DNA from 4 places in the Paracoccus niistensis genome. Region 2 is predicted to be linked to each of the others. Evidence: riboswitches for the same ligand, from Rfam matches in the RefSeq annotation. Region 2 holds a riboswitch; each other region holds the start of a gene.

Region 1 (8,212 bases), on a different contig from region 2:
CCCAGCCAGCGCAGGCCCAGCGTCAGGATCAGCCCGACCGTGCCATAGCTGCCGATCCGGCTGTCGCGCATGATCTCAAGCCGCCGCTCGCGCGAAGCGCCGCCCCAGAAGCCGTCGCAGATGTCGGCAAGCCCGTCCTCGTGCAGGGCGCCCGTCGCCATGACCTGCGCGCCAAGCGCAAGCCCGCCCGCGACCGGCGCCGACAGGCCAAGCGCCAGCGCCGCCGCCATCACCGCGCACGCGATCAGGCCGACCAGCAGCCCGGCCAGCGGAAAGGCCCAAGCCGCCGCGCCCAAGGGCGGGACGGGATCGCGCAGGCGCCCGAAAGGCACCCGCGTCAGAAGGATGACGGCCAGCTGCGCCTCGGCCAGTCGCTGCCTCATGCCCCGCCGATCCCGGCATCGGCGAATGTCGCCATGCCGTTGTGGCAGGCCAGCGCTGAACGCACGATCCCCAGCGCCAGCGCCGCCCCCGAGCCTTCCCCCAGCCGCATGTCGAAGTCGAGGATGGCGGTCCTGCCCATGGCCGCAAGCAGCTTGCGGTGACCCGGTTCAAGCGACAGGTGGCCGACGAGGCAATGGTCGAGCAGGCGCGGGTCCGCCACGAACAGGGGCGCCACGGCCGCGGTGCAGATGAAGCCGTCAAGGATCACCGGGATGCGCGCCGCCCGCGCTGCAAGGACCGCGCCGCAGATCGCCGCCTGCTCGCGCCCGCCAAGGGCGGCAAGGGTTTCCAGCGGCGCGCAGCCCATATGCCGCTCAAGCCCACGCGTGATCGCGTCGATCTTGCGCCGCAGGCCTGCGTCATCCGAGCCGGTGCCCCGTCCCACCCAGTCCGCAACCTCGCCCCCGAACAGCGCGGCGCAGAGCGCGGCCGAGATGGTCGAGTTGCCGATGCCCATCTCGCCGAGCGTCAGGATGTCGGCCTGCGGGTCGATGGCTGCGGCGCCCCGGTTCATGGCCTCCAGCACCTCGGCCCCGCTCATCGCCGGCGCGGTCGTAAAATCGGCGGTCGGGCGGTCAAGGTCCAGCGCGATCACCGACAGCTCGGCGCCGTTCACGCGGCACAGCTGGTTGATCGCGGCGCTCCCTGCCTGGAAGTTCGCCACCATCTGCGCCGTGACCTCCTGCGGGAAGGGGTTCACCCCTTGCGCGCAGATCCCGTGGTTGCCCGCAAATACCAGCGCCTGCGCGCGGTCGGCCCGGGGCCGCTCGGTCCCCCGCCAGGCGGCCATGAAGAGTGCGATCTCCTCGAGCCGGCCGAGCGAGCCCGGCGGCTTCGTCAGGCTGTCCTGACGGCGCGCGGCGGCGGCGCGGGCGACCTCATCGGCGACGGGCAGGGTATCGGCCAAGGCGGCGACCCGGGACAGGGATTCAAAGCGCATCATTTCACTTTCACGGGAAGGCCGCAGACGGCCAGGATGACCTCATCCGCCGCTTGCGCGACCTGCTGGTTCAGCAGGCCCGCCGCATCGCGGAAGAGCCGGGCAAGCCGGTTCTCGGGCACGATCCCGGCGCCGACCTCGTTCGTCACCAGCACCACTGGCGAGGCCTGCGCGCCGAGCGTTTCGACCAGCCGCGCGGCCTCGGCCTGCCAGTCGCGTTCGGACAGGATCAGGTTCGACAGCCACAGCGTCAGGCAATCCACCAGCCGCGGCGATCCGTCGGTAAGCGCCAGCGCCCCGCAGAGATCTAGCGGCTCGGCATGGGTCCGCCATTCGTCCCCCCGCCGGGCACGGTGCGCCGCGATCCGCTCCTCCATCTCGGCGTCGAAGGCTTGCGCGGTCGCGACATAGACGGCAGGGCTGCCGAGCGAGAGCGTGCGGCCTTCCGCGATCGCGCTTTTCCCCGATCGGGCCCCGCCTGTCACAAGGATGATCGAACCCATGGAGCCTCCGTGTCCTTGAACGGCCAGGCCGTGAACCGCACGTCCGGCAGTCCTCTGCGAGACGGCGTGCAAACGCCGCCATGTCGCTTGGGCTGAGGGTCCGCAGCATATGGCGCCTGCCATGCCAGAAGCCGCCAAGCTGCATGGGCGCCTGCCCGACCGGCGCGATGCGACGAGAACCTCATGGTTCCCTCCTCGGTGGCCATCGTAGGCCGCATGACAATATGCCTGTGGGGAATTGCGCCCCGCAGACGGTTCCAATCGTCACCGCTGCGGAACAGCCGCTCCTCGGACGCACCCCGCGCCGTGGATGGGTGATCGTCGGGGCAGGTCTCCTGACTTGCGGGTCATCACTTCGGCCAGCCTTCCCATACCCAAGGGCACAGTGGCGCATTGACCGTCGCTCGCCGCTTACAGTTGCGGGGGCAGTCCGAGATTTGCCTGAAGGCGCACCCGGTTCCCATATTAAGCCGCTCTCGCGGCACCTCGACGCTCGGGTTCTGCGACGGGGCCGCGCCGGCTGTCAAGGCTGGTCGGGGCTCAGCCCGTGCGGGGGCACCGCCCTCCTGCCTTGCGAAAGGCGCAGCTTCCCCTTTAGGCGGTGCCGCAAGCTCTCGGAGGCACTGCCATGGAACTGACACTCGTCGGCATCGCGACCGGCAACCCGGATCACCTGACCCTGCAGGCGGTCGAGGCGATCCGGGCGGCGGACATCCTGCTGATCCCCGACAAGGGCGAGGACCGGCAGGAACTTGCAGACCTGCGCCGCAGGATTGCCGCCGGCTGTGTCGAAGATGACAAAGCCCGGCTTGTGTCCTTTCCCATGCCCGAGCGCGACCCGACGGTGTCCGATTACAAGGTGCGGGTGAGGCGGTGGCACGATGCCATCGCGCAAGCTTGGCTTGATGCGCTCGCGCCCTATCCCGAGGCGCGAAAGGTCGCGCTGCTCGTCTGGGGCGACCCTGCCCTGTTCGACAGCACGCTGCGGATCGCCGAGCGCATCCGGAAGGTCCGCCCGCTGGACCTGAAGGTGGTGCCCGGCCTGATGTCGCTGCAGGTGCTCACGGCAGCCCATGCAATCCCGCTCAACCGTCTGGCTGAGCCGTTCCTTGTCACCACGGGGCGCCACCTGCGAGAGCATGGCTGGCCCAAGGGCATCGACACGTTGGTGGTGATGCTCGACGGCGAATGTTCTTTCACCACGCTCGACCCGGCAGGGATCTCGATCTGGTGGGGTGGCTATGTGGGGATGAAGGGCCAGATCCTCGACCAAGGGTCGCTGGCCGAGGCAGGCCCGCGTATCGTCAAGGCCCGCGCAGAGGCACGGGCGCAGCGGGGCTGGATCATGGACATCTACCTGCTGCGGCGCGAGGTGCCCTCGGCGAGCGCCCCGTAAAGGATCAGCGTCGGGGCAGCCGCGCGCGCATTCATGCGGCACATCTCGACAAGCTCGCTGATCGTGCCCCTGTGCAGCGCTTCGGCGGGCGTAGACACCCCGGACGCGAGGATCGCCGGCGTGTCCGCCGGCAGCCCATGCGCGATCAGTTTGCCGGCGATGTCGGGAAAGGTCGCCCGCGCCATGTAGACAGCCGTCACTGCCTGAGGGTCCGCCAGCGCGGCCCAGTTCAGGTCGCCCGGGAGTGCCCCGGTGACATCATGTCCGGTCACGAACTGCACCCGTCGCGCGGTCAAGCGGCGCGTCAGGGGGAGGCCCGCTGCAGCCGCAGCCGCAGCCGCAGCCGGGCGGTCACACCCGGAATGACCTCGTAGCCGATCCCGGCCGCGTCACGGGCGGCGATCTCCTCCTCCAGGCGGCCGAACATGCCCGCATCACCGGATTTCAGCCGCACCACCCTGGCACCGGTCCTTGCCTGATCCACCAGCAGCCTGTTGATTTCGTCCTGCGGCACCGAGGCGCGGCCCGCGCGCTTGCCTACGGAAATCAGTTCTGCGCCGCTTGAGGCGAGCTCGAGGATCGGCCCCGAGGAAAGGTCGTCGTAAAGAATGACTCCGGCCGCCTGCAGGCGCTTCCTGGCCCGGACCGTCAGCAGTTCCGGGTCACCGGGACCGGAGGACACGAAGCTGACAAGGCCTGCATCCATTATGGCGCCTCCGCGATCATGTGGAAGAAGGTGCCGGTGACATTGCCCCGCCGCGATCCGGTTTCCGGAACAGGATTGCCATCTGCATCGAGAACCTCGGCCAAGGGCGCGTCGGGCTGCGAGAGGATGGTGGAATAGTGGAACTCGTGTCCCAGCAGGCTCTGGCCGCGATCATGGCCCGGCAAAGGTGAAAGCAGCCGCGCGCGCCGGTATCCCAGATGCATCCGGCGGTTTGCATAGCTCGTTTCCAGCCCAAGAAGCCCGGCCATTCGGTGGCTCTCCCCATCCGCATCCGTCAGGCTTTCCCCCAACACCATGTATCCTCCGCATTCACCGTGAACCGGCTTGTTCTCGGCAAACCGTCTCAAGCCCCCAAGGAAGTTCTGCGCCCCGGCCAGACGGCCTGCGTGAAGTTCCGGATAACCGCCGGGAAGCCAGCAGCAATCGGCCTCGGCCGGGCGCTCATCGGCCAACGGGGAGAAAGGCAGGATCTCCGCTCCGGCTGCCCGCCAACCGGCGAGAAGATGCGGATAGGTGAACGAGAAGGCAGCGTCTCGCGCCAAGGCGATCCGCTGTGCCGGCGGGCGGCAGCGCCGGGACGCGCCCAGGGACATGCCGCCGGACGCCAGCCCCCGCAAGGCGACGAGATCGATATGCGCACGCAGGAAAGCAGCATAGGAGGCGATGGTCGCCTGAAGGTCAGTATGTTCAACGGCCTGCACGAGGCCTAGGTGCCGCTCGGGCAAAGTCAGGTCGCCGCGCCTCGGCAAGGCGCCGAAGACGGGGATGCCTGCGTCGTCCAGCGCAAGCCGGCACAGCCGCTCATGGCGCGGCGAGGCCACGCGGTTCAGGATGACCCCTGCGACACGCACATCCCGGCGGAAGTGCTTCAGCCCTGCAGCCAACGCCGCCACCGTCTGCGCATGGCCCGAGACATCCATCACCACCACAACCGGCCAGCCCGTGATCGCCGCGATATCGGCGCTGGAGCCGTTGCCGGAGGCGCCTGCCTTTGCCACTCCGTCGAACAGCCCCATCGAGCCCTCGGCCATTGCCATCTGGCCTGGAAGGCCAAGCTGGTCGGCCAGCACCCCGGCCTCCATCGCCCAGCTGTCGAGATTGCGTGAATCCTCGCCGCAGGCCGCTCGGTGGAAGGCGGGATCGATGTAGTCCGGCCCGCATTTGTAGGGCCGGACCTTCACGCCGTCCTCGGCGAGGCAGCGCAGCAGGCCCAGCATCACCGTTGTCTTTCCCGCACCCGAGCGGGGGGCCGAGACGATAAGGCCAGGGATCGTGGCGCGGCTCATCCCTTCACCGCATCGGCACGGCCAGCGCGGAAGCGGCGGTCATAATCGGCCGCGTAAAGCCGGCTTTCATCGAAATCCTCGGCCGCCAGCGCCCGGCCGACGAGGATCAGGGCCGTCCGCTCCATCGTCTCGCCCACGTTGGCGGCGATAGAGGCAAGCGTTCCCCGCACGATGCGCTGGTCGGGCCAGCTTGCCCGCCAGACCACGGCCACGGGGCAGTCCGTGCCGTAATGCTGTCCGAGTTCGGCCGCGACCTCTTCCAGCCGGTGAATGGAAAGATGGATCGCCAGCGTCGCCCCGGTCGCGGCGAAAGCGGCCAGCGCCTCGCCCTCGGGCATGGGCGAGGCGCGGCCGGAGGTGCGGGTCAGGACGACGCTTTGCGCGACGCCCGGCAATGTCAGTTCCGCGCCAAGGGCGGCGGCGCTTGCCGCAAAGGCTGGCACCCCCGGCGTGACGTCATAAGGGATGTCCAAGTCCCTCAAGCGGCGGAGCTGCTCGCCCATTGCCGACCAGACGGACAGGTCCCCGGAATGCAGCCGGGCCACGTCCAACCCTTGGGCGTGGGCAGTTGCGATCTCGGCGATGATGTCGTCGAGACTCATCGGCGCGGTGTTGATGATCCGTGCCCCTGCGGGACAGTGCTGCAGAACGGCCTCTGGCACCAGGGAGCCGGCATAAAGGCAGAGGGGCGAGGCGGCGATCAGGTCCCGTCCCCGCAAGGTCAGAAGATCGGGCGCGCCGGGACCGGCGCCGATGAAATGAACGGTCATGGATAGGGGCTTTCGTCGGATTGGGCCAAGGCGGCGGTGGCGCGGCCATCGGCCGAGACCACGCGAGGCAGGATCATCCGGGCTGCCGGTCCCGCCGCGACGAGGGCGCAGGCCTCGGCAATGCTGCCGGTGCCGTAACGGGCCAGGATACGAAGGCTGCGGGTTGGCGTGCGCACGCCGTTCAGGGCGGCCTCGGGCAGCGGGATGATCCTGCGGCCCTGCTGTCGCAGGTCCAGAACGGCGGGATGGCCTTCCCGAAACGCCGGCACGGCAAGCGGCAGGTCGGGGGTGGCCTGCAGGCGCTGGAGCAGTTCCTTCAGGCTCTCCGGGGTGGCCGCCGCGCGAAGGCCGAGGCCGACGACCTTCATCGCGTGACGCTCCATTGCACAACGGGATAGCTGGCCTTCCAGCCGCGCCTGCCGCCCAGGGGCGCGGCTTGCGACAGCTCGATCCGCAGAAGCGTTCCGCCCAGCCTCGCCTGCGCGCCGGCAAGCAGGCTCTCGGTTTCCAGCGTGACACCATGCGCGACGATGCGGCTTGCTTGAGAAAGGCTCGCCCACAATGCGTCGAGCAGCGCTGCGTCCAGCCCGCCTCCGATGAAGACGGCATCAGGCGCGGGCAATTCGGGCAGCAGTTCGAGCGCACTGCCCTCCCGTATGTCGAACTGGGGCACGCCGAGGGAATGGGCATTGGCCCGGGCACGCGCAGCCCGCCCCGGGCTGCGCTCGACGCCCACGGCGCGATTGCGGGGGTGCGACAGGAGCCACTCGATCCCGACCGAGCCGCTGCCCGCGCCAAGGTCCCACAGCAACTCGCCCGCGCGCGGCGCAAGGGCAGAAAGGGCCAGCGCGCGGATCGGGCGCTTCGTGATCTGGCCGTCGCGGTCGAAGAGATCGTCGGCAAGACCGGAAACCTGCGGCAAGCCCTTGCCGCCCCGGACCTCGATGGCGCAGGAGACGAGGTTCTCGAAGACCGGCAAGTTGTCCTTGGCGGCATGGCGGCGGATGCGTTCTTTCGGGCCGCCCAGATGCTCCATCACGTGCAGCACCGAAGGCCCGAAACCCAGGGAGGTCAGATAGCTCGCCAGTGCGGAAGGTGCCGTGCCATCGCGCAGGGTCACGATCAGCCTCGCGCCTCCGGTCAGATGGCGGCGCAGTTGCTCCAGCGGTGCGGCATGGAGGCCCAGGCATGTCACCTCCTCCAGCCGCCAGCCAAGCCGCGCGGCAACGAGGGACGGAACCGAGACACCGGGATAGGCGCGCCATTCCCCGGCGGGCAGTTCCTGCGCGAGGCTGCCGCCCGCGCCGTGCCAGAAGGGATCGCCCGAGACCAGCGCGGCGACCGGCCTGCCGCGCAAAGCCAGCAGGGGCGACAGGGAAAAGGGAACCGGCCATGGGGTTATGCCGGGATGGTCCACCATGGCGAGATGGCGCGGGCTGCCGAAGATGACCTCGGCCCGTTCCAGCGCTTCGCGGCTTGCCTCGGTCAGATCCTTCAGGCCATTTTCCCCGATGCCGATGATCGACAGCCATTCAGACATGCGAACCACCCTCATCCTGGGCGGCACCACCGAAGCGGGCTGGCTGGCACAAGCCGTCGCCGAGGCGGGGTGGCCGGCGCTTCTGTCCTATGCGGGACGCGTGGCCAACCCCCGCGCTCAGCCGGTTCCCGTGCATATCGGCGGGTTCGGAGGACCCGAGGGGCTTGCGGCTTTCCTGCAGAGCAACGGCATCGGGCAAGTCATCGACGCGACCCATCCCTTTGCGGCCCGGATCAGCCGCAATGCCTTGCAGGCCTGCGCCTTGGCCGAGGTGCCGCTTTGTGCTTTCGAGCGGGCGGCGTGGACGGCAGCACCGCAGGACAACTGGACCCATGTTCCCGACATCGCGGGTGCCGCGGCGGCGCTGGACGGTCCCGGCAAGCGGGTGTTCCTGGCGATCGGCCGTCAGCATCTCGCCGACTTCGCGCATCTCGCGCAGCACCGCTTCCTGACCCGGCTGGTCGATGCGCCTGCTCGGGACTTTCCGTTGCCGAACGCCGAGATCGTCGTCGCACGTGGCCCCTTCCGGCTGGAGGATGATATTGACCTGATGCGCGCGCATGGGACGGAACTGCTGGTCGCCAAGAACGCGGGCGGAGCCGGGGC
Region 2 (8,212 bases):
CTTGCCGCCGTGGCGGCCTCGCCCGCGCTCGGCCAGACGGCCGACCGGCCGAACCCGATGCCGGGAGAGCTGCGCGAGGCGCTGGAACGCGACCGCAATGCCGTCGTGCTGGGCAATCCGCAGGGCAACGTCACGCTGACCGAGTTCTTCGATTACAACTGCCCCTTCTGCAAGAAGCTGGTCCCGGCGATGCAGCGGCTGATCGGCGCAGACCCGCAGTTGCGGGTGGTGTTCCGCGAATGGCCGGTCTTCGGCGAAGGCTCGGACTTCGCGGCGCGCGCGGCGCTGGCCTCGCGCGAGCAGGGGAAATACTGGCAGGTCCACGCCGGGCTGATGGCGATGAAGGACCGTGCCGCCGAAGCATCCGTGATGCGCGTGGTGCGCCGCCTAGGGCTGGACGAGGCGAAGCTGCGCGCAGCGATGCAGTCTGATCCGGTCGAGGATCACATCGCCCGCTCCTTCATGCTGGCCGAGCACATGAGCCTGATCGGCACCCCCACCTTCATCGCCGGCGACGAAGCCCTGTTCGGCGAGCAGAGCTTCGAGGATCTCACGGCTCTGGTGGCGCGGGCGCGCAAGACCCTGGGGGTGGCGGCAGGGTGACGAAGACCGGCCCCGCCGGCGTCGGCACGAAGGCGCCCGAGACGCCGAAGACCTGTTCCAGCCGCGCGGGCGTCAGAACCTCGGACGGGCGGCCGTCGGCGACAAGGCGCCCCCGGTCCATCAGCACCAGCCGGTGGCAGAAGCGCGCGGCCAGCGCGAGGTCGTGGATCGAGGCGATCACCGTGCGCCCCTGCCGCGCGAGGCGGGCGAACAGCTCCATCACCGCGAACTGGTGCGAGGGGTCCAGGCCCGCCACCGGCTCGTCGGCCAGGATCAGCGGCGTGCGTTGAGCAAGCAGCCGGGCGATCAGGACCCGGGCCAGCTCTCCGCCGGAAAGCTCGGTCGCACGACGGCTTGCCAGATGGGTCACGTCCAGCGCGGCCATGGCCTCGGCCACGGCAGCTGCATCGGCACGGCGGTCTGGATCGGCGCGGCGGCCCAGTCGCACCAGCGCCTCGACCGGGATGGGCCAGGCGATCTCGCGCGCCTGCGGCAGCCAGGCGGCACGGCGGGCGCGGCGGGCAGGAGAAAGGGCTGCAAGGTCCGATTGCCCCTCGGCCGGGATCAGCCCCAGCGCGGCCTGCATCAGGGTGGTCTTGCCAGCGCCATTCGGGCCGATCAGCCCGACAAGGCTGCCGGGGGGCACCGACAGTGTGACGTGATCGACGGTCGGGCATCCGTCGCGCCGCACTGTCAGGCCGTGCAGGGACAGGCTCATCGTCCGGCCTGCGTGCGCCAGATGAGGTGCAGGAAGACGGGTGCGCCCACCAGCGCCATCATCACTCCCAGCTTGAGGTCGCGTTCCGGCAGGATCAGCCGCACCGCCACATCCGCCGCCAGCACCAGCGCCGCGCCGCCCAGACCTGCGGCGGGCAGCAGCCGCGAGGGCATCGCGCCCACCGCGCCCCGCAGCAGGTGCGGCACGACCAGCCCCACGAAGCCGATCGCCCCGGCGACGGCCGTCGCGGCCCCGACGGCGGCGGCAGCGCCCAGCACCACCAGCAGCCGCAGCCGCGCAAGGTTCACGCCCATGGACGCGGCGGCCTCCTCGCCCAGGGACAGCGCGTCGAGGTCACGGCCGGCCCGCGCCAGCGCCACCCATCCCGCCAGCATCAGCGGGGCTGCGGTCAGCACATGGCCCCAACTGCGGTCGGCAAGCGAGCCCATGGTCCAGAACATGATGTCATAGGCGGCGAAAGGATTGGGCGAGAGGTTCAGCACCAACGCCGTCAAGGCGCCCGCCAGCGCCGAAACGGCGATGCCGCCGAGGATCAGGCCCAGGCCCCCGGCCCGGCGACCCGCCAGCCCCAGGATCAGCGCGACGCCCCCCAGCGCGCCGCCCAAGGCCGCGAAGGGCACCCCCAGCGCCAGTGCCGAAATCCCCGCCTGGATCGCGATCACCGCCCCCAGCGCGGCCGAGGCCGAGATGCCGATCAGCCCCGGTTCCGCCAGCGGGTTACGCAGATAGCCCTGCAGCGCCGCGCCGGACAGCCCCAGGCTCGCCCCGACCATGATGGCCAGCACGGTGCGCGGGGCCCGGATCTCGCGCAGGACGATGCCCAGCGGCCCCTCGCCGGTCCACAGCGCCTCGATCCCTGCGCGAAGCCCGGCATCCGCCGGCCCGGTCAGCAGCGAGACGAGCGCCAGCGCCGCCACCAGCGCGGCAAGGCCGCCCAGAAGGCGCGCGTCCCGCGTCACCGCAGCGCCTCGGCTTCGGCTGACAGCATCGCCAAGGCTTCCAGCGAGCGGGGCAGGGCGCAGGTCCACAGCGCATCCGGCACGCGCAGGACATGGCCCTCCAGCTTCTCCAGGGCAGGATGGTCCAGCACCTCCTCGGCGCGCGAGGCGCCGGGATAGGGGCTGCCGGTCACGATCAGGTCGGGTTGGGCCATGACCAGCACCTCGAGCGGGACATAGCCCGAGGCCTTCATGCCCAGTCGATCCGTCACCAGCGCAAATCCTGCCAGGCGCAGGATGTCCCCGGCCAGCGTGTCCCCTGCGATCGAATAGCCATTCGCCCCCCAGGTCGCGGCGGTCGGCGCATCCGGCCCTGCGGGGCGTGCAAGCTTCGCCACCTCGCGGTCGAAGTCGGCGATCATCGCTTCGGCCGTCTCGCTGCGGCCCAGGGCTGCGCCGACCTGGGCGATGGCGTCGCGCGCCTCGGCCAGCGACGTGGGCGGTGCGACCTCGACCACGGGCACCCCCAGCCGGTGCAGCATGGCGACGGCGGGGCCGCCGAAGCTGCCGGCCAGCACCAGGTCGGGCTTCAGCAGATAGATCTCCTCGGCCCGGCCCCGGTTGGTGGGATAGGCCTTGGCTTCCTCCACCATGGCCGAGGACCGGGGATCCAGGGCAAGATAGGATATCGAGACGAGCTGCCCCGGAGCAGCCAGCGCCATCGCCAGCTGGTCGGTGCAGAGGTTCATTGACACGACCCGCCTGGGCGGCTCGGCCCCGGCGGGTGCCGCAAGACCCGCCGCCAGCGCCAGCACCGCCAGGGCGCGCAGGCTTACCACCGCGTTTCGACCCCCAGCCAGGCGGCCCGGCCGGGCGCGGCATAGCCCCAGGTTTCGGAATAATCCTCGTCGAACAGGTTGGTGACGCGGGCGGACAGGCGGGCCTGGTCGGTCAGGTCATAGCTGGCGGCGAGGTTGACGGTGGTGAAATCGGGAAGATCCTTGGTGATCCCGTTCGGATATTGCTCCCGGTCATGCCAATACTGGGTGTCGGACAGGTCGCGGACATGGCGCAGGTCGGCCGCAACCCAGCCGCGCCCGCCGAAGGTCTGCAGGCTGGCGTTCACGGTCAGTTCGTGCCGGGGGCGGCGGATCTCGACTGTGCCGTCCGAGTTCCTTGCGTCCAGATAGGTATAGGCCGCGCCGACCGTCAGCGCATCGGTGATGTCCTGGCGATAGGCCAGTTCGATCCCCTCGCGGCGGCTGGTGCCGTCCTGGTTGTAGTAGTTTGTGCCATTCGGCAGCAGCAGGCCGCTGAAGGTGATTTCATCCTCCAGTCGTTCCTTGAACCAGGTCACGTCGATGACCCCGCGCCCATCGGGCAGGCTGTATTCGATACCCAGATCGATGCTGCGGTTTTCCTCGGGCTTGAGGTTCGGGTTGCCGACATAACCGTAACCGCCGAGGATCTCGAAATACTGCGGATTGCTGACGCCCGTCCCGGCCGAGGCGTGCAGGCGCAGGGGCGTGTCCTCGATCCGCCATGACAGGCCCGCGTTCCATGTGGTCTTGGATGCGAAGTCCGAACTGTCGTCGTGGCGCAGGCCCAGCTGCACATCGAGGCCATTGGCATGGGCGCCTCGGTATTCCAGCGCCGTCGACTTGGTCTCGCGCCGGTTGTCGGCCACGCCCGTCGCCTCGTCGGTGATCCAATCCTGCGCCAGCGCGAGGGTCTGGCCCGCTTCGGCGACGGACCCGTCCAGGCCGAAGGTGGCGCGGTATTTCAGCGCCCGCGTCCGCGCGCGCGACGTCGCGCCGTTGTCCTGTTCCAGCCGGTGGCGGGTGTCCTGCCAGGCAAGTCGCTGTTCGAGCCGCCCGTCCAGCGAGGTCCGGCTGGCCCAGACCGTGCCGATCCGCTCGTCGCGCTTGGCTTCGGCGTCGCTGTCGATCAGGTAGTTGTCCTTGTCCGAGGCAAACCAGTTGGTGTCGTCAAACTCGTAGCGTTCGTCCGAGCGGCGCGCCGAAAAGCCGAAGCGCAGCGTCTCGGTCACCTCGTATTCGCCCGACAGCGCCAGCGTGCCCCGCCGGATGCCGTCGTCATCGCCCCCGTCGCCTGCCGAGACGTCAAAGCCCTTGTCGTCCCGCCAGGACCAGTCGCCCTGCAGGCGCCAGCGATCGCCCACCAGCGATTGCCCCAGCGCAAGCGCCTCGCCGTTTCCGATCTCGGCGCGCGCATAGCCGCCCGTCGCCTCGGCCCTGCGGGTGATGATGTTGACCACGCCGGAGGCGGCGTTCGATCCGTAATAGACCGTCTGCGGGCCGCGCAGCACCTCGATGCGTTCGACATCGGCCAGGTCGAGGCCGGACAGGAAATAGGGCTGGTCGCCCGCCGCCGCGCTGACGCCGTCGATCAGGACAAGCGTGTGCCGCGTCTCTCCGCCCCTGATGCGGACGGCCGTGTTCGAGGTGCCGGTGCTGCCGACCGAGACGCCCGGCAGGGCGCGCAGGGCGTCCTGCACGCTGGACACGCCGCGACGGCGCAGGTCCTCGGCGTCCAGGACGGTTGCCGCCCGACCGTAGGCCCCGGCCTCGACGGGCGAGAAGCCGCCCGACAGGATCACGGGGTCGAGCGTCACATTCTCCTGCGCCAGGGCGGGGGCGGAAAGGGTCAGCGCGATGGCAAGGGGCGCGGTGGTCAGGCGAAGGGTGCGGATGGACATGATCGGTCCCGGGATGGCGGGGCGGCGCCCGCAAGGTTGGCAGGGGTCCGAGGGACGGATCAGCCCCGCAGACGGTTGACGGATCACCGCTGCGGCATGCCGCTTCGCTGGCGCGCCCCGCACCATCGAAAGGGTGTCGCCGAGCAGGTCTCCTGGCTTGCGGGTCATCACGGCGGCCGGCCTTCCCGGGGCAAGCCCCAGTGGCATGTCGGCGCCGCTCTCCGCGCACAGTTGCGGGGGCAGCCACGGCCTTGGCCCTTCGGGGCCGTCCCGTGTTCCCTTTCAATCCGGCAGGGCCGGAACTCGGACAGCGGCAGATACGCGCAGGGTCGGGGCCGCGTCAATGGCCGGGCGGGCCTCGTCGTTGCCTGTCCCGCCCGCGCGTGCCATGCCCGGCCCGCCAGATGCCGCGAAAGGCCAGCCCATGATGCGGCCGCCGCCTTGGGGACGCTGTTCCTGCCGAATTTCCTGCTACTGGTCGCGGCGCTTCCCTTCTGGAACCTGCTGCGCAGCCGGACTTGGGCGCAGTCGGCCATGCATGGCGTCAATGCCGCCGTGGTGGGCATCTTGGCGGCCGCGCTTCAGGATCCCGTCTTCACCAGCGCTATTCACAACCGCGCCGATTTCGCCTTGGCGGCGGTGCTGTTCGTCGCGCTGGTGATGTGGAGGACGCCGCCCTGGATCATCGTCCTGCTGGGCGCGGCCGCCGGCGCAGCGATTACCCTGGCCGGGCAGGGCTGATCCCAAGGGGCCGGGGGGCGGGACTCAGGCCCACTCCCAAGGCACGGTGAACTCGCCCAGCCGCCGGGTCACCTCGGCCTCGTCCGTGCCCCGAGCCCGGGTGACGCGGGCGGTCAGGCCGTTCCGGCGATGCTCGACCACCTCGGCGACCGAGGCGCCGGTGCCCTCCAGCGCCGCAGACAGGACGCGGGCGATGGCCAGCTTGCGCAGGGCGGGCTTGAAGACCTTGCCCACGGCGGTCGTCGGCAACTCGGGCATGATCTCGATGTGCTTGGGAACGGCCGCGCGTTCATGGATATGCGCGCGGGCATGTTCGGCCAGCGCCTCGGTCGGCACCGAGGCCCCGTCGCGCAGCTGGACATAGACGCAGGGCAGTTCGCCCGCGAAGCTGTCGGGCTGGCCGATCGCGGCGGCGCCGACCACGTCAGGGTGCGACAGCATCCCTTCCTCGATCTCGGCCGGGTCGATGTTGTGGCCGCCCCGGATGATCAGGTCCTTGGCCCGGCCCGTGATCCACAGGTAGCCGTCCGCGTCGATCCGCCCGAGGTCGCCTGTCCGCAGGAAGCGGTCCTCGGCGAACAGATCGTGGTTCTTGTCCGTCTCGGTGTAGGTCGAGCCCTCGAAGACGCCGGGATTGGCCACGCAGATCTCGCCCACCTCGTCGGTGCCGCAGTCCTTGAAGCCCTCGGGCGTGCGCCGCAGGATGCGGACATGGGTATAGGGCAGGGGGATGCCCACCGACCCCACCTTCTTCAGCCCGTCCACCGGGTTGCAGCTGACAAGGCAGGTGGCCTCGGTCAGCCCGTAGCCCTCGGCGATCTCGACGCCGGTCGCCTGCTTGAAGCGGTTGTAAAGCTCGACCGGCAGCGCGGCCGAGCCGGAAATGGCCGTGCGCAGGCTGGACACGTCGGCATTCACCGGACGCTGCATCAGCGCGGCGATGGCGGTCGGCACGGTGATCAGGAAACTCGCCTGCCAGCGCTCGACCAGCTTCCAGAAGTTGTCCATCACGCCCTCGCCCCGGTATCCGGCCGGCGTCGGCATCACCATCATCGCGCCCGAGTGGATGCAGGACATCAGGATCGGATAGGCCGCAAAGACGTGGAACAGCGGCAGCGGGCACATCAGCACGTCGTTTTCCCCAAACAGCAGCGAGCCGCCCAGGAAGCCGTTGTAGATCATGCCCGAATACTTGTGCTGGGCGATCTTGGGCATCCCCGTGGTGCCGCCCGTGTGGAAATAGGCGGCGACGCGGTCGGCCTGCACGTCCTCGAAGACCAGGCGGTCATGGGGCTGGGCCGAAGCCGCGGCCTCGAAGTCCAGCACCCGCGCCTTGTGCCTGGCCACGACGCGCGGGCGCAGGAAGCGCACGATCAGCCGCTTGAAGCGGCTGAGGTACCGCGCCAGGTCAACCTCCAGCAGGGTCTCGACGTTGGGCGCCAGCTCCAGCGCGGCGGCGGCCTTCTGCGCCACGTCCGACTTGGGCATGGATTTCAGCGTGACCAGCACCTTGGCGTTGGTTTCGCGCAGGATGCTGGCGATCTGTTCCGGCTCAAGCAGGGGGTTGATCGGGTTCACGATCCCCGCCGTCGCCCCCGCCAGCAGCACGACCGGCGTTTCCAGGCAGTTCGGCAGCAGGTAGGCCACGGTGTCCGTCGGGCCCACGCCGAGGCTGCGGAACAGGTTCGCCGTCTCGGTCACCCGCTCGTGGAATTCCGTCCAGTTCATCGTGCAGGCGCGGCTGCGCGGGTCGGCCAGAAGCTGGAAGGCCAGGGCCGGGCGCTGCGGAGATCGGTCGCGGGCAGCCGACAGGAAGCCATAGATCGTCCTGGGCAGCGGCCGGTCGGTATAAGGCATCTCGGCCTCGATCCGGTCACGATCCGCGATGCTGACAAAGCGCGACATCGGCTCCCCCTCCGCAATTCCCGCAAGGGGAAGATGGGCCGAAACCTGCCGAAGGGGCAAGTTGTCGGCGACGGGCAGCCGCCGGAACGCGGCGTCAAGCCTTGGATCAGGCGAATGAAGCACAATCTATAGTTGATCGTGAGCGCGCATCCGATCAGCTGAAGCGTGTGCAACAGCTGGCGGATTGCCAGCCAGATCAGAGGTTCAGATGAAAAAACAGCTTTCCCTCGTCGCCATGGCCGTTGCGCTGATCCTGCCGGGGGCGGTTCTGTCCGAACCGCTGCGCGTGCAGGCCTCCGCACCCGGCGCCGCAAGTTGCCTGGCGACCAGCCGAGGCGAGAACGAGGCGGCCGCCCGCGTGACCAGCCAGCAGCGCGCGGCCGCCAACCTGCCCCCGGTCCGCGCCAATGCGCGCCTTGCCCAGGCGGCGGCGAAGCACGCCTGCGACATGGCCCGCCGTGGGGTCATGGCCCATCAGGGCAGCCGCACGCAGGGTCCTGCGCAGCGGGTCAAGGGCGTGGGTTATCGCCCCACCGTGACGGCCGAGAACATCGCCGCCGGTCCCTT
Region 3 (6,541 bases), on a different contig from region 2:
CTTGGGGCACTCGGCTTCGTCCTCGCCCATACCGGCTCGGCCCGCGGCCTGATCTTCCCCAAAGGTGGGGTTCCGCCTGACGCAGCCCCTGCGCTGGAGGCTGCAGGGATCACGGGCGTCCTGCAGTTCGCAAGCGATGATCGCTGAATTCCCCGCGATGATGCTGGTGGCGCTTGCCATCGACTGGCTGATCGGCTGGCCGCACTGGCTTTATGCGCGGGTCGGGCATCCGGTGACATGGGCGGGGCACCTCGTCGCCCTCCTGGAGGCACGGCTGAACCGGGCGGATTTCCCGCGCAGGCTCACGGGGGCAGCGGCTCTTATCCTCTGCGTGGCCGCCGCCTTCCTGCCCTTTGCTGCAGCCCAAGCACTGCTGCCAGGTCATGTTCCGGGCATCGTCCTGGGTGGCGTCCTTGCCTGGCCGCTGGTCGCAGTTCGATCCATGCATGACCATGTCGCCGCGGTGGAACGGCCTCTGACCGACGGAAACCTGCCCGAGGCACGCCATGCCGTCTCGATGATCGTGGGCCGCAACCCTGAGGCATTGGACGAGGCAGGCGTTTCGCGCGCGGCACTGGAGAGCCTTGCCGAGAACACCTCTGACGGGATCTTGGCCCCGGTCTTCTGGGGTGCGGTTGCGGGTCTGCCGGGGATTGCGGTCTACAAGATGATCAACACGCTGGATTCCATGATCGGCCATCGTAACCCGCGTTATCTGCATTTCGGCTGGGCGTCCGCCCGGCTGGACGACCTCGTCAACCTGATTCCGGCGCGGGCCACGGGAGTGCTGTTTTCCCTTGCCTCGGACAAGCCTGCCCATGCGCTGCGCGTCATGCTGCGCGACGCACACGGACACCGCTCGCCCAATGCGGGATGGCCCGAGGCGGCCATGGCCGGGGCGCTGGGCGTCCGCCTGTCAGGGCCGAGGATCTATGACGGCCATGTGGCGCCCGAGCCCTGGCTTAACGCGGGAGCGCCGGACCCGGTCCCGGTATCCCTGACACAGGGCCTGAGGCTCTACAGGCGGGCGATGATGCTGCTGGTGGCTGCACTGGTCCTTGCGGCGCTGCTGCCTATCATCACCGGACCATCCTGATGCGCGATCATGGCGGAAACCTTGACGAGGCCCGGGTCGCGTGGGGGCAGGGGGACTGGATCGACCTGTCCACCGGCATCAATCGCCAGCCCTATCCCTTGCCCGAGCTTCCGCCCGAGGCATGGACGAACCTGCCGACGGCAAGCGCCAGGGCCGCGCTGATGGAGGCTGCCGCCGCGGCCTTCGGCACCGCCGCACCGGGGCTCGCGGTGGCGGGGGCGCAGACAGCAATCCAGATGATCCCCCTGCTGGAAAGCCCTCGCCTCGCGCGCGTGCTCGCCCCAACCTACAACGAACACGCAGCCTGTCTGAGACAGGCGGGCTGGCGAGTCGAGGAGGTGGGAGAACTCGATGCCCTGTCCGGTGCGGATCTGGCAATCGTCGTGAACCCCAACAACCCGGACGGTCGCCATTACCGCAGGGAGGCTCTGCGGAGCCTTTCAGTCGGAACGCTGCTTGTCGACGAGAGCTTCGCTGATCCTGCCCCGGACGAAAGCCTTGTGGTCGAGGCCAGCGACCGCCTGCTTGTCCTGCGCTCTTTCGGCAAGTTCTGGGGGCTCGCGGGCCTGCGGCTTGGCTTCGTCTACGGCGGCGAGGAGGTGATCCGCCGGATGTCTGCGCTCGCAGGCCCCTGGCCCGTCTCGGGACCTGCCCTCGAAATCGGGCGGATCGCGCTTGGCGATCTGGACTGGCGCCGCGAAACCATTCGCCGCCTTTCCGGCGAGGCGACCCGGCTGGACGATCTGGCGGCGAGCGCCGGATGGGCCCTGGCGGGCGGCACGCATCTTTTCCGCCTCTACAAGACATCGGGTGCGAATAAGGCGCAGGCCGCACTGGCACGGCACCACATCTGGACGCGCCGGTTTCCTTATTCCGACACCTGGCTCCGCCTCGGCCTGCCGGGAAACGAAAGCGAATGGCAGCGGCTTGGGGCGGCCCTCGGCGTCTGATGACGGTGACAGCCTCGCCAACCAGCTTCAACTTGCCAGCATCGATCCCTGCCGCTACGGAGACCGTGTCGGAAAGGGAATCCGCCGGGGTCTTGCGCCCCCAACCGGAACTGCCCCCGCAACTGTAGGCGGTGAGCCGCGCCCGAATATGCCACTGGACCTTTCGGGGTCTGGGAAGGTCGGGCCGGCGATGACCCGTCAGTCAGGAGACCTGCCGACGCAGTTTGACCAATCCGAGCGGGTCGGCTCGGGAGGGATCGCGTTCCGTGCAATGCTGCCCGGAGTCCGTCCGCTCGTTTGGCCCGTCCATGATGTAGCGGAAGGACATATCATGCTGAGGATGACGACGACGGCGGCCATGGCTGTCATGGCTGCGGCGCCGATGGCGTTCGCGGGCACGGACTATCCCCTGACATTCACCAGCTGCGGCCACGAGGTCACCATCGACCAGGCGCCCGAAAGCGTCGTCAGCGTCGGCCAGAGCACGACCGAGATCCTTTACATGCTGGGTCTTGCCGACAAGGTCGCTGGCACCGCGCTGTGGATCAACCCGGTCCTGCCCGAGTTCGCCGAGGTGGATGCGCAGGTCGAGCGTCTGTCGGACAACGCCCCCAGCTTCGAAAGCGTGCTGGCGAAACGGCCCGATCTGGTCGTCACCGCCTATGAATGGATGATCGGCCCGCAGGGGGCGGTCGGCACGCGGGATATGTTCGACGACGCCGGGATCCTCAGCTGGATCATGCCGACCGAATGCATCGGCAAGGACAACAGCCAGAGCATGGACGGCGCACGAACGGTGCTGTTCGACACCGCGCTTCTGTATCAGGGCATCAAGGAGCTGGCACAGATCTTCGATGTCTCGGAACGCGGCGAGGCCCTGATTGCCGACCTCAAGGCGCGTGAAGCCGCGGCGGTCGGGCAGGCGCAGGCGCTAAACCTGCCCGACGATCTTTCGGGAGTGTTCTGGTATTCGTCAGCCGATATCGAAATTGATCCCTATGTCGCGGGCGTCAACGCCGTGCCGGGCTGGATGCTGGCCAAGCTGGGAGTGAAAAACGTCGTCACCTCCGAAGAGGAGTGGCCGACGGTCGGTTGGGAAACCATCGCCCGCGCCGATCCCAGCTTCATCGTCGCGGCCGAAATGAACCGGCGTCGATTTCCCGCCGACGACATCGCCGTCAAGCGCGAGTTCCTGAGCGGCGATCCCGTGACCAGCCAGATGGAGGCGGTGAAGAACGACCGCATCCTGACGCTGGAAGCCCATGCGATGGACCCCTCGATCCGCGCGATCTACGGACTTGAGGCCCTGTCAAACGCGCTTGCCGGTCTCGGTCTGTCCCGATGAGCCGTGGCGCTGCCGCCCGCCGTGCGGGCTGGCTTTGGCTCGCGCCCGTCATGCTGGCGGCGGCGCTGCTTTTCGGCACGGCCGTGGGCGAGACGCGGATACCGCTGTCCACCGTAATGGCAGTGCTGGGCAACAAGGCCGGCCTGACGGCTGCCGTTCTCGATCCCGTGGATGCCAGCGTGGTCTGGCATTACCGCCTGTCCCGCGCGGTCGTGGCCGCCTGCGGCGGCGCCAGCCTGGCGTTGTCGGGGCTGATTCTTCAGGCGCTGCTGCGGAACGCCTTGGCCGAGCCCTATCTGCTGGGGATCTCGGCCGGGGCCTCGACAGGTGCGGTCGCCGTTACCGTGGCAGGCTTCGGTGCGGGCATGATCAGCATGTCGGCGGGGGCCTTTGCGGGCGCGCTGGTTGCGTTTGGTCTGGTCGCGGTCCTCGCCCGCGCGGCACGGGGAACAGGCATTCAGACCACCGGCATCATCATCCTGGCGGGCATTGCCGGATCGCAGATGTTCAATGCCACGACCGCGCTGATCATCGCGCAATCGGCCAGTGCCGAGCAGGCGCGCGGGATCATGTTCTGGCTTCTGGGCAATCTTTCGGGCGTCCGCTGGCCGGATATCTGGATAGCGCTGCCGGTAGCTCTGCTGGGTCTGGGCGTTGCACTGTGGCACGCGCGGACTCTGGATGCCTTTACCTTCGGAGCCGACAGCGCCGCGGCCTTGGGGATCGACGTGCGCCGGGCGCAGGCAGTGCTGATCGGGACCGCCGCGCTGGTGACGGCAGTCATGGTGTCGATCGCCGGGGCGATCGGTTTCGTCGGGCTGGTCGTGCCGCATGCGATGCGCTTCCTCGTGGGCGTGCGCCATGCCCGGCTCGTCCCCGCCACGGCGCTCGCGGGCGCGGTCTTCCTTGTGCTGTCCGACGTGGTGTCGCGCATCGTCATTCCGGGCCAGGTGCTGCCCATCGGTGTCATCACCGCGCTGGTCGGGGCGCCTGCCTTCGCCGTTGTCATGATCCGGGGGCGGCAGCGATGAGCGGGGCGCCCATCCTCGAACTCATCGGCGCCTCCCGGAGGGTGCAGGGCCGGGATCTCGTCGCGGACGTGAGCCTGCGACTGCGTCCGGGCGAGATGTTGGGCGTGATCGGGCCGAACGGGTCGGGCAAGTCTACGCTGCTGAACATGATGGCGGGGCTGCTGCCGCCGACCCGCGGCGAGGTCCGGCTTGCGGGCCAGTCGGTGACGCGGTTGCGGCGGCAGCAGATCGCCCAACGGCTCGCCCTTGTGTCGCAGGCGGCCGATACCGCCGAGCGGATTTCCGTTCGCGACGCGGTGGAGCTGGGCCGCACGCCTTGGCTCGGGCCGCTTCGCCCGTGGGGCGCCAAGGACGATGAGGCCGTTCAGGCCGCCTTGCAGGCGGTCGGGATGGAGCGGATGGCCGCGCGGGACTGGTCCACCCTGTCAGGCGGCGAGCGCCAGCGGGTCCACATCGCGCGGGCCCACGCGCAGGCGCCGCAGCTTCTGCTGTTGGACGAGCCTACGAACCATCTGGATATCCACCACCAGCTCTCCATTCTCGAGTTGGTTTCGCAGCTTCCGGTCACGACCGTGATCGCGCTGCACGACATGCATCACGCGCTGCGCTGCGACCGCGTCATGGTGATGCAGTCCGGCCGCTGCGTGGCGCTAGGGGCACCGCTCGACATCCTGACCCCGGCGCTGATCCGCGAGATCTTTGCCGTCGATGCCCGGTTGATCGCGCATCCGGCCGGCGGCTTCCCGCTTTTCGCCTTCCAACGCCTCGCCTGAAAGGACATCGCCGTGCTGATCCGTGCTGCGCTTCTTTCCTGTCTCTTGCCGTTTGCGGCCTTTGCCGAGACGCATGAGGTCAGGATGCTCAACCGCAATGACAGTGGCCCGATGCCGTTCGAGCCTGACTATCTGGTCATCCAGCCGGGCGACATGGTGAAGTTCATCGCCGCAAGCCCTGGGCACAATGCCGCCACCATCGACGGTATGATCCCGAGCAATGGCGAGAAATTCGTCGGCAAGATCAACGAGGAGATCGCTGTCACGCTGACCGAGGAGGGCATCTGGGGGATCAAGTGCTCGCCCCATTACACCATGGGCATGGTGATGCTGATCCAGGTCGGGGATAGCCCGGCGCCCGAAGCCGACCTGCCCAAAGATCTACCGCCTGCCGCGCGCGAGCGCATGCTGCAAATACTTGCCCGAGAGTCGGCCCGGAACTGATCTCCAAACCGGCTGTGACCGCAATTGACGCTGGTCGCTCGATAGCCTCTGCTGGACATGAGCTATGCGGACTGCGGCCCCTTCGACCGCGCGCTGGAGTGGGGATCAATTCCAGACCCATCGCCGGGCGAACCAGATCGGCTCCTGCTGGCTTGCTTGGACATCATCCTGCTGGCGGGCTCGGCCGCGGTGATGTGATGGGTGGAAGCGGCGTGCCTCGGACAACCTGAGCGTGCCGCTGGACGTGCTGCAAGAGATCAGGGGGCTCCACCACGGCTGACACGACCAGCAGCCGCCGGCCTGCCCGTGACCGGCAATCAGCGAACGGCCGATCCGACGCTATGGCCCCTGAAGGTGCGCCAGTCGGCAAGAGCCTGCAGCACAAGACCATGGCGATGGCTGCCGCCGAAGCCCTGCGTGACCGGATACTCAGTTCCGAATATCCCCCCGGCTTGCAACTGAAGCAAGAAAACCTCGCCCGCGAGTTCGGCATGAGCCGCATTCCCCTGCGCGAGGCGTTTCTGATCCTCGAACGCGAGGGCCTGATCCGAATGCTGCCCCACAAGGGCGCCATCGTCACGGAACTGACTGCCGAGGAGGTGGACGATCTCTTCTCGATGCGGATGCTGGTGGAACCGTGGCTTCTGGAGCGCTCGGCCGCCCGGCTGACGGCCGAGGACTTCATCGAACTCGACCGGATCCAGAGTGCCTATGCCGCATCGCTCGACAGCAACGACATCGCGATGTGGAACGGGCTGAACAAGGACTTCCACATGCGGCTTTACCGACATGCCGGCAGTCCGCGGATGCTGAGCCTTGTCGCCAATCTGCTGACCGAATGCGACATCCACACGCGTATCCAGCCTCTCGGCATCCCGGGTGATCGGGAGAGGGCGGTGGCC
Region 4 (8,212 bases), on a different contig from region 2:
GAGGGGCGAGGCATCCTCGGCCCGGCCCGAGAAGGCGGTCGCGTTGACGATGGCCGCAGGGGCGAGCCGGGGCAGCCTGGACCGCAGCCACTCGGTCGCCGTAGCGTCCTTGAGGCTGGGCAGGAACATCCCCACTGCTTGCACACCCTCGGCCTCGAAGGCGTGGATCAGTGCAGCGATCGAGGCGGTGTCGGAGGCGGCCGCCCAGGCGCGGTAGAAGGGGATGAGAACCAAGGGGCGCCCGTCCCCCTTGAGCCCCGTCATCACGCCCGGCTCGGGGTGCCAGAAGCCGTGGTTCGGCAGCACCGTGGCACCGCCGGGCCGGCCTGCGTCCAGCCCTGCCGCCGAGGACAGCAGGACCAGCGCATCCTGCGCCGCAAGCTCTCCCCCGGCCTCGCACAGTTCTGACAACTGCCGCAGGGTGGGAACGGGCAGCGTCGAGGCTGCGTCCAGAACGGGATCGGGGTGGCCGTCAGCCGGAAGGACAGCCAGCGCGATCCCTTTCGCGTGCGCGATGCGGGAAAGCTCGTCCACCCCATAGGGCCAGTAACTCTTGCCGCCGATCAGGCGGACGAGGATGCCTCTGGCTGCCGAGAGGGTCTGTTCGACATAGGTATCGACGGACAAGGGGTGGCGAAGGCGCGAAAGATTGGCCAGCCGCAACGCTGGAAGCCTGTTCCTTCCGCGCTGCCAGCCTGCCGCGAAAGCCCCGAGGTCGCTGTCCGAGAAGGACAGGACCACCAGATCCGCGGGCGACTGCCCCAGATCCTCGGGTCGGGCAGTTTCCTCCAGACCGTGGCTTTCGCGGAACAGGACGTGCATCAGGCCAGCGCGGCCCGGATGGCGTCGGGATCGATGTCGCCCTTCTCGGCGATCACGACGAGGCGGCCCTGCCGGGGCCGATCGCCCCAGGGACGGTCGAACTGATGGCGCACCCGCGCGCCGACCGCTTGAACCAGAAGCCGCAGCGGCTTGTCCTGAATCGCGACATGTCCCTTGACGCGCAGGATCTTCTGCGCCTCGGCGAGACCGGCGACCTTTTGGGCCAGCGCCTCGGGGGCGGCCTGCTCGGGCAGGTCGATCACCACCGTGTCGAAGTCGTCGTGGTCATGTTCCTCCTCGCCGTCGTGATGCGAGGGGCGCGCGGCCAGATCGTCCTCGGCCGCCGCGTTGATCCCCAGCACGACGCGCGGGTCGATCACGCCCTCGGTCAGCGCGATCATCGGCAGCGGACGCGGGGCCTCGGCCGCGATGATCTCGCGGGCGGCCGCCAAGCCGCCCTCTCCCGCCAAGTCGGCCTTGGACAGCAGCACGATGTCGGCGCAGGCGATCTGGTCCTCGAACACCTCGGACAGCGGTGTCTCGTGATCGACCTCGCTGGCGTTCCCAGGGTGCGCCGGGTCGGGCGCAAAGCGGCCCGCGGCGACCGCCTCGGCATCGGCCACGGTGACGACGCCGTCGATGGTGATGCGCGAGCGCAGGTCCGGCCAGTCGAAGGCCTTGAGCAGCGGCTTCGGCAGCGCGAGGCCCGAGGTCTCGATCACGATGTGATCGGGCTTGGGATCGAGAGCGAGGAGCCGCTCGATGGAAGGGATGAACTCGTCGGCCACGGTGCAGCAGATGCAGCCGTTGGTCAGCTCGACGATGTTCGCCTCGGGGCAGTTCGCATCGGCGCAGGCGCGGATCAGGTCGCCATCGACGCCCACATCGCCGAACTCGTTGACGAGGACTGCCAGCCGCCGCCCCTGCGGGTTCTGCAGCAGGTGGCGGATCAGCGTGGTCTTGCCCGCGCCCAGAAAGCCGGTGACGACGGTGACGGGGGTTTTTTCCAGTGACATCTCAGACCTCGATCGGGGGAATGCGGGCGATGGTGTTCTTGCGGATGACTTCGGGGCGCGCGCGCCAGGGGACGAGGCCGTCGGCCGTCGCGGCATAGGCGCCGGCCATGTCGACCAGATCGTCGAGGTGGCGGTCGGGGTCGAGGCCGCCCTGCACATAGGTCCAGCGCCCGGCGCCGAGGAAGACAACCACGCAGGAGCGGTCGCAGGCCGAGAAACATTCCTGCCGGTCATGGGGAACGCCGCGCGCGGCCAGGGCCTCGGACAGCCGCGCCCCGTCACGGGATGCCTGCGGATCGGTGCCGGCGCGCCTGCAGGTGATGCAGACCGCCAACGAATTCTGTTTTGACATCTGCCCTCCCGGCACGCCAAAGGACGCGGAAGGCAATGATCTGCGCAGGACATGCGGGGCCGGTGGCCGCCTTCATGGCTTGCACACGGTTCACCCCGACCGCAACACACCGCGGATGCGAGATCTCGCACCGCACGCTGGCAGGTCTCCCGGCTTGCGGATGACGGGGATTTCTCCCCGGCGGTCACCCGACCTTCCCAGACCTTCAGGTCCAGTGGCATCTCGGGTGACCTCTCCGGTCACGGTCGCGGGGGCGGCTGCGCTTCGCTGGAGACCAGCTATCGCATTCCCTCTTAGCTCGCTCTATGCGAGAACCAACGATGCGCGAGGGAAGCCACGAGACGGCCTCGCTTGTCAAGGGAAAGGCAGTGATGGCGGCAGAAGCAGCCCCCGACGAGATCGCGCGTCATGCCGAGAAGAAGGCGCGGATCAAGGCCGCGCGCGACCGGATGATGGCAGAAAAAGCCGGCGAGAAGGGCCTGATCCTCGTGCTGACGGGTCCGGGCAAGGGCAAGTCCTCGTCCGCCTTTGGCATGGTGATGCGGGCGATCTCGCACGGGATGCGGGTGGGCGTGGTCCAGTTCATCAAGGGCGCCATGGCCACCGGCGAGCGGGAGTTCCTGCTGACCCATTTCCCCGATCTCTGCGAGTTCCACACCATGGGCGAGGGCTTCACCTGGGAAACCCAAGACCTCGAACGCGACCGCGCCGCCGCCGTGCGGGCCTGGGCAAAGTCTAGGGAGCTGATCCGGGATGAGCGCAACCGGCTGGTCCTCTTGGACGAGATCAATATTGCCCTGCGCTATGACTATCTCGACATCGCCGAAGTCGTAGACTTCCTCGAAACCGAGAAGCCGCCTATGACCCATGTCCTGCTGACGGGGCGCAACGCCAAGCCCGAACTGATCGGGATCGCCGACCTCGTGACCGAGATGACCGTGGTGAAGCATCCCTTCCGGCAGGGGATCAAGGCACAGGCGGGGATCGAGTTCTGACACGGGCATTGATGCTGCAGGGAACCGGCTCGAACGTCGGAAAGTCGCTGCTGGTGGCGGGGCTCTGCCGGGCGGCGGTCCGGCGCGGGCTGACCGTGCGCCCCTTCAAGCCGCAGAACATGTCGAACAACGCCGCCGTGACGGTGGACGGGGGCGAGATCGGCCGCGCGCAGGCGCTGCAGGCTCTCGCCTGTGGGGTCGAGCCGCATACCGACATGAACCCGGTCCTGCTGAAACCCGAGACCGACATCGGCGCGCAGGTCATCGTGCAGGGGAAGCGGCGCGCGACCCTGAAGGCTCGCGACTATGCCCGGCTCAAGCCCGAGCTGATGGCGCCGGTGCTGGAAAGCTTCGAGCGGCTGAAGGCCCAGGGCGATCTGGTCATCGTCGAAGGCGCGGGCAGCCCGGCCGAGATCAACCTGCGCCACGGCGACATCGCCAACATGGGCTTTGCCGCCGCCGCGGACGTGCCCGTTGTGCTGATCGGCGACATCGACCGCGGTGGCGTGATCGCGCAACTGGTCGGCTCAAGGGTCGTCCTTGACCCTGAGGATGCCGAGCGCATCAAGGGCTTCATCGTCAACCGCTTCCGAGGGGACCCTTCGCTCTTCGACGACGGCTACCGGATGATCGCCGAGCGGACCGGATGGCAGGGCTTCGGCGTGCTTCCGTGGTTCGCCAAGGCCGCGCTGCTGCCGGCCGAGGACGCGCTTGACCTGCAGCCGTTCGGCGACGGCGGGATCAGGATTGCCTGTCTCGCCCTGCCGCGCATCGCCAATTTCGACGACCTCGACCCGCTGAAGATGCACCCGGGCGTCCGGCTTGAGATGGTGCGCCCCGGTCAGCCGATCCCGGGCGATGCGGCGGTGGTGATCATCCCGGGCTCGAAATCCACGCGAGCCGACCTTGCCTTCCTGCGGGCGCAGAGCTGGGATATTGACCTCAAGGCCCATTACCGCCGCGGCGGGCGCATTCTGGGGATATGCGGCGGTTTCCAGATGCTGGGCCGCAGCATCGCGGATCCGCATGGCATCGAGGGCGAGGCCGGTGAAACCGAAGGCCTTGGCTATCTGGATGTCCAGACAGTGCTGGCGCCCGACAAGCGTCTGACCCGCGTTACCGCCGTCCACGCTGCGACCGGCTTAGAGGTCGGGGGTTACGAGATCCACCTGGGCAGAACCGAGGGTATCGATTGCCTGCGCCCCTTCGCCCATATCCACGACAGCCCGGACGGCGCGCGTTCGCGGGACGGGCGGATCGAGGGAACCTATCTGCACGGGCTGTTCACATCGGACCCGGTTCGCAATGCCTGGCTTCAAGGCCTGGGTGTATCAACATGCGTTTTTTCCTATGCCGCAGAGATCGAGGCAGTGCTTGACGAGCTTGCCCTTCACCTCGAGGCGCATCTTGACGTGGCAGAGTTGTTGAGGCTGGCGCAGGCGTAAGCTTCCGAGTCAGCCTTCGCGCTGATCCTTCAACGGACTGGCATGCGAAAGAGGCGTGCAGCGCCCTTCGCGAGGCACAGATCCTGCTTGACGGACGACAGACATATGCGATTCAGCGTGCCTGGGTCACACTGCGCGAGCAGGCGGCAGCCTCCTTCACCGGGCGTGCCATTGCAAGCACGGCTTTGGTGCTTTCGTTCTTCGAGATACTGCCGCACTTTCCGGTCGGCGTGTCCGAGGTCCATCTCATTCTCGGCTCGACACTGTTCCTGATCTTCGGCGTGGCCCCTGCCGCGTTCGGCCTGGCCCTCGGGCTGCTTCTGCAGGGGCTGTTGTTCGCGCCCTTCGACCTGCCCCAATACGGCATGAACGTGACCACCCTGCTGGTGCCGCTCTTCGCACTGGAGGCATTGGCGCGCCGCATCATTCCCTCAGGAATGGCCTATGTGGATCTCGGCTATGGTCAGGTTCTTTCGCTGTCCCTGGCCTATCAGGGCGGCATCGTCGCCTGGGTGGCATTCTGGGCGCTTTACGGTCAGGGCGTGACCGCATCCAACCTGGCAGCCATCAGCACCTTTGGCGGGGCCTACCTTCTTGTGGTCCTGATCGAGCCAATGGTCGATCTTCTGGTGCTTGCCAGTGCCAAGGGGATCCGGGGCCTCAAGGGATCAGGATGGGTCACCCCCCGTCTGCATTCGGCTGCCTGAAGCCTGTCCAGGCGGATCGTCTTGCCAGAAACGTTGGCGGGCAAGCAAGAACACGTGCTGGAAGCCCTGCCTGACGGCGGGGCTTCCTCCTTGAGCAATGACAATCAAGCCTGTCCGACGCGGATGATCTGATCCTGACACCGGGCCGCTTTCTGGTGGCCAGATGCCGTCAAACTGTCAAGCCACCGGTGCTTCACGGCGCCTGTTCGTTGACCATTGCCAGATCAGGTCCAGCGCGATCATCGCCAGCAGCGACAGCCCCGTCAGCGGGAACAGCGCGCCGCCGATGCCGAGCAGGACGAACAGGCCGATGAACACCCGGCGGTCCGAGGGCAGCGGCGGCACGCCGAGGCTGCCGGACGGTCGCCGCTTCCACCACATCACCGCCGCCGAGACCGCCAGCAGGACGATGCCCAGGCAGGCCAGCAGCATCACGACCTGGTTCGCGACACCGTAGGTCTGGCCCATGTGGGTGTTGATACCCCATTCCAGCGCCCGGCCCAGGGGACCGTATTCGGCATAGGTCATGTCCAGCAGGGGCTCGCCCGAATACTGGTCCAGATGGACGACCCGCTGTCGGCTCAGGTCGTCGGGATAGACCGACCCGGAAAAGACGCCGGTGGGCGTGACCGGCAAAGCCACCGCATAGCCGCGATGCAGGCCAAGCTCCTCGAAGACCCCGACTGCCGCATCGACGCCGATCGAGGGCATACCGGCCTCGGGTGGCGCGGTTTCAGGGATGCGTGCCTGTTCGAGCGACCAGGAGGTGGGCGCGACGTGATCCAGATGTTCCTCGGACATGGGCACAGCAATGCGAAGCCCTGAGGGATAGCCGAAGTTGCTGCCGTTCGCCCATTCGTTGACCTTGGCACCCCAGACAGAGGACCACGGCAGGCCAGTGATGGCCAGGAACAGGATGAAGCCGCCTGCGAACAGTCCGGTGACTGCGTGCAGGTCGCGCCAGAACACCCGCCGCGCGGGGGTCCCGCGCACCGACACTACCCCGCCCCGCTGGCCGCGCGGCCACCAGAGATAGATGCCCGTCAGCACCAGCAGGATGGCCCAGCCTGCCACGATCTCGATCACCATGCGCGGCGTCGCGCCGAAGAAGCGGAACGAGTGCAGGTAGCGCACGGTCCAGGAAAATGTGCTGCGGTCCGGGCGCACCTCCAGCACCTTGCCACTGTATTGGTCAACGTAAACGGCCATGGAGCCGCCGGTCTCAGGCTTGACGGTGATCTCGGTCGAGAGGTCATCGGCCAGGGGATCGGTGTATTTCACCGCTGTTCCGGGCTGGGCCGCCAAGGCCGCGGCGATGATCTCAGAGGGCGCGAGCCGCTGCTCTTCGGCGGGGCTGACCTGCAGGAAGTCGGCATGGACCCATGTGTCCACCTCGTCGCGGAACAGGTAGATGGCCCCGCTGATCGACAGGGTGATCAGGAAGGGCAAAATCAGCAGCCCGGCATAGAAATGCCAGCGCCAGACTGCGCGATAAAGGTCGGAGGCTCCGCCACTCCGGGCGGCAGGTTCCGGGGCGGCGCCCCGATCGGTTGCATCGGTCATGTGAGGTATCCGTCTGATGATTTCGGTAAGAAGGGCGTCAGACGGCAGATGGAGGCCCGGTCGAGGGTGGCAGGCCGGTCGCCCGGGCAACTGTCAGAGTCGTTGCGGCATCAGGAAGAGACGCACGCCGCGCAACGGTCACGAGCCGAGCGATCATCGGAGAAGGCGTGAGATCGAGCGGGGGCTTGCCGGCTGTCCAGATGCAGTCTCCCGGGTCAGCCATGTCCTTCCGGCTTTTGTCCTCATCAGGCGCTGGCTCCATGATCACGGGATCGACCGCCACGGTCTCGATCCCGTGACCGGTGCAGAGAACAAGCTCCACCCCGCCGTTTGCCGCCCGCTGGGGCATGACGCCAGAGGCGACAAGCGACGCGAGGACAAAGGGCAGAAGCCCCGTCCAAAGCGCAACCAGGCGCATATGCCGACCAAGTCTCCACCCCATCGGCCGACACTACGACGAGGCCAGTTTCGTAACAACGATCGCGATGGACGCGAGGCAGACCTCAGGCAGCCCAGAGGCGGACAGTGGATTTTCTCGCCTCACGCGACGCGATAAGGATGGGTGCAACGCGCAGGGACAGCACGGTTGCCTTATGGTATTGGAGCCGCTGTCTGCATCCGGAAGTAACGGAGGCGGCTCTTGCAGTGTGTTGGACACCCGCTCGGGACGGCCGATACGTGGATGGTAGGGGCAGCCGCCCTCCTGGTTACCTGTGCTCGGACGCTCTGTTCGGGGCGGGGATCATCCTGCCGGACTTCGTAACGGCCGCCATGCAGTCATGGCTCGTTATCCGGGACGTTACGCAACACAGGGAGAGAGCGGGGGTCAACCAAGCGGACCGGCCACCTTGCACTATGGATGAGGTCAAGACTGCGGCCAAGGTCACAAGGAGTGGAGGTCCGGTTTGCCGGTTGCCCTCATGATCAGTGCTGCGGACGCATAGGTCAGCTTCCCGCCCTTAGAGGCCATTCACTTGGGATAGTTCGACTACCGGGATCCTGGACAGGTCATGATCCTTGCCGAGGTCAGGTCACCCGGCTCCTCCAGGAACTCGAAACCATTGCGGACAACACCAAGAAGGCAGACCGTCGCTGGATCGCGCCACAGTTAAGCCACCCATGTCCTTGACGAGCTCTTACTGCCCTTTCTGGCCGATCCTCCTCAGCCTGGTCTCACCCGAGCCGGCTCTTGACGTCTTCAGTCAGGCCGCACGCAGGTCGACAGCGAAGCGATTGCGCATCCGGCAGAGATAGGGCATCGTGATCAAACCTTCAGGATCTGCAGCTCGGCGAGTGGCACGCCGTTCTCCGC

The links. Region 2 has a riboswitch for cobalamin ahead of ACFFII_RS11875 (TonB-dependent receptor plug domain-containing protein). Riboswitches for the same ligand answer to the same signal wherever they lie in the genome.
Region 1: linked by a shared signal. The riboswitch ahead of cobU (bifunctional adenosylcobinamide kinase/adenosylcobinamide-phosphate guanylyltransferase) and the one ahead of ACFFII_RS11875 (TonB-dependent receptor plug domain-containing protein) in region 2 are both predicted to bind cobalamin.
Region 3: linked by a shared signal. The riboswitch ahead of ACFFII_RS15030 (ABC transporter substrate-binding protein) and the one ahead of ACFFII_RS11875 (TonB-dependent receptor plug domain-containing protein) in region 2 are both predicted to bind cobalamin.
Region 4: linked by a shared signal. The riboswitch ahead of ACFFII_RS15135 (DUF1636 family protein) and the one ahead of ACFFII_RS11875 (TonB-dependent receptor plug domain-containing protein) in region 2 are both predicted to bind cobalamin.

Annotation. Positions count from the first base shown of each region.
Region 1 is NZ_JBHLWE010000046.1:8,499-16,710, forward strand. Features, by position in the region: gene cobS (adenosylcobinamide-GDP ribazoletransferase) at 1-383, opposite strand, end outside; gene cobT (nicotinate-nucleotide--dimethylbenzimidazole phosphoribosyltransferase) at 380-1,384, opposite strand; gene cobU (bifunctional adenosylcobinamide kinase/adenosylcobinamide-phosphate guanylyltransferase) at 1,384-1,887, opposite strand; cobalamin riboswitch at 2,196-2,391, opposite strand; gene cobF (precorrin-6A synthase (deacetylating)) at 2,516-3,283, shown strand; partial or broken gene cobA (uroporphyrinogen-III C-methyltransferase) at 3,241-3,989, opposite strand; gene ACFFII_RS15080 (cobyrinic acid a,c-diamide synthase CobB) at 3,989-5,296, opposite strand; gene cobM (precorrin-4 C(11)-methyltransferase) at 5,293-6,066, opposite strand; gene ACFFII_RS15090 (cobalamin biosynthesis protein) at 6,063-6,434, opposite strand; gene cbiE (precorrin-6y C5,15-methyltransferase (decarboxylating) subunit CbiE) at 6,431-7,606, opposite strand; gene ACFFII_RS15100 (cobalt-precorrin-6A reductase) at 7,605-8,212, shown strand, end outside.
Region 2 is NZ_JBHLWE010000038.1:74,873-83,084, forward strand. Features, by position in the region: gene ACFFII_RS11855 (DsbA family protein) at 1-603, shown strand, start outside; gene ACFFII_RS11860 (ABC transporter ATP-binding protein) at 551-1,321, opposite strand; gene ACFFII_RS11865 (FecCD family ABC transporter permease) at 1,318-2,301, opposite strand; gene ACFFII_RS11870 (ABC transporter substrate-binding protein) at 2,298-3,119, opposite strand; gene ACFFII_RS11875 (TonB-dependent receptor plug domain-containing protein) at 3,113-4,999, opposite strand; cobalamin riboswitch at 5,125-5,319, opposite strand; gene ACFFII_RS11880 (chromate transporter) at 5,441-5,740, shown strand; gene ACFFII_RS11885 (acyl-CoA synthetase) at 5,765-7,645, opposite strand; gene ACFFII_RS11890 (CAP domain-containing protein) at 7,854-8,212, shown strand, end outside.
Region 3 is NZ_JBHLWE010000046.1:368-6,908, reverse strand. Features, by position in the region: gene ACFFII_RS15045 (propanediol utilization protein) at 1-147, shown strand, start outside; gene cbiB (adenosylcobinamide-phosphate synthase CbiB) at 137-1,096, shown strand; gene cobD (threonine-phosphate decarboxylase CobD) at 1,096-2,046, shown strand; cobalamin riboswitch at 2,072-2,279, shown strand; gene ACFFII_RS15030 (ABC transporter substrate-binding protein) at 2,378-3,391, shown strand; gene ACFFII_RS15025 (FecCD family ABC transporter permease) at 3,388-4,422, shown strand; gene ACFFII_RS15020 (ABC transporter ATP-binding protein) at 4,419-5,195, shown strand; gene ACFFII_RS15015 (pseudoazurin) at 5,208-5,639, shown strand; gene ACFFII_RS15010 (hypothetical protein) at 5,697-5,837, shown strand; gene ACFFII_RS15005 (GntR family transcriptional regulator) at 5,981-6,541, shown strand, end outside.
Region 4 is NZ_JBHLWE010000046.1:22,383-30,594, forward strand. Features, by position in the region: gene cobN (cobaltochelatase subunit CobN) at 1-822, opposite strand, end outside; gene cobW (cobalamin biosynthesis protein CobW) at 822-1,838, opposite strand; gene ACFFII_RS15135 (DUF1636 family protein) at 1,840-2,190, opposite strand; cobalamin riboswitch at 2,313-2,524, opposite strand; gene cobO (cob(I)yrinic acid a,c-diamide adenosyltransferase) at 2,562-3,185, shown strand; gene ACFFII_RS15145 (cobyric acid synthase) at 3,197-4,630, shown strand; gene ACFFII_RS15150 (energy-coupling factor ABC transporter permease) at 4,711-5,337, shown strand; gene ACFFII_RS15155 (PepSY-associated TM helix domain-containing protein) at 5,515-6,900, opposite strand; gene ACFFII_RS15160 (DUF2946 family protein) at 6,938-7,342, opposite strand.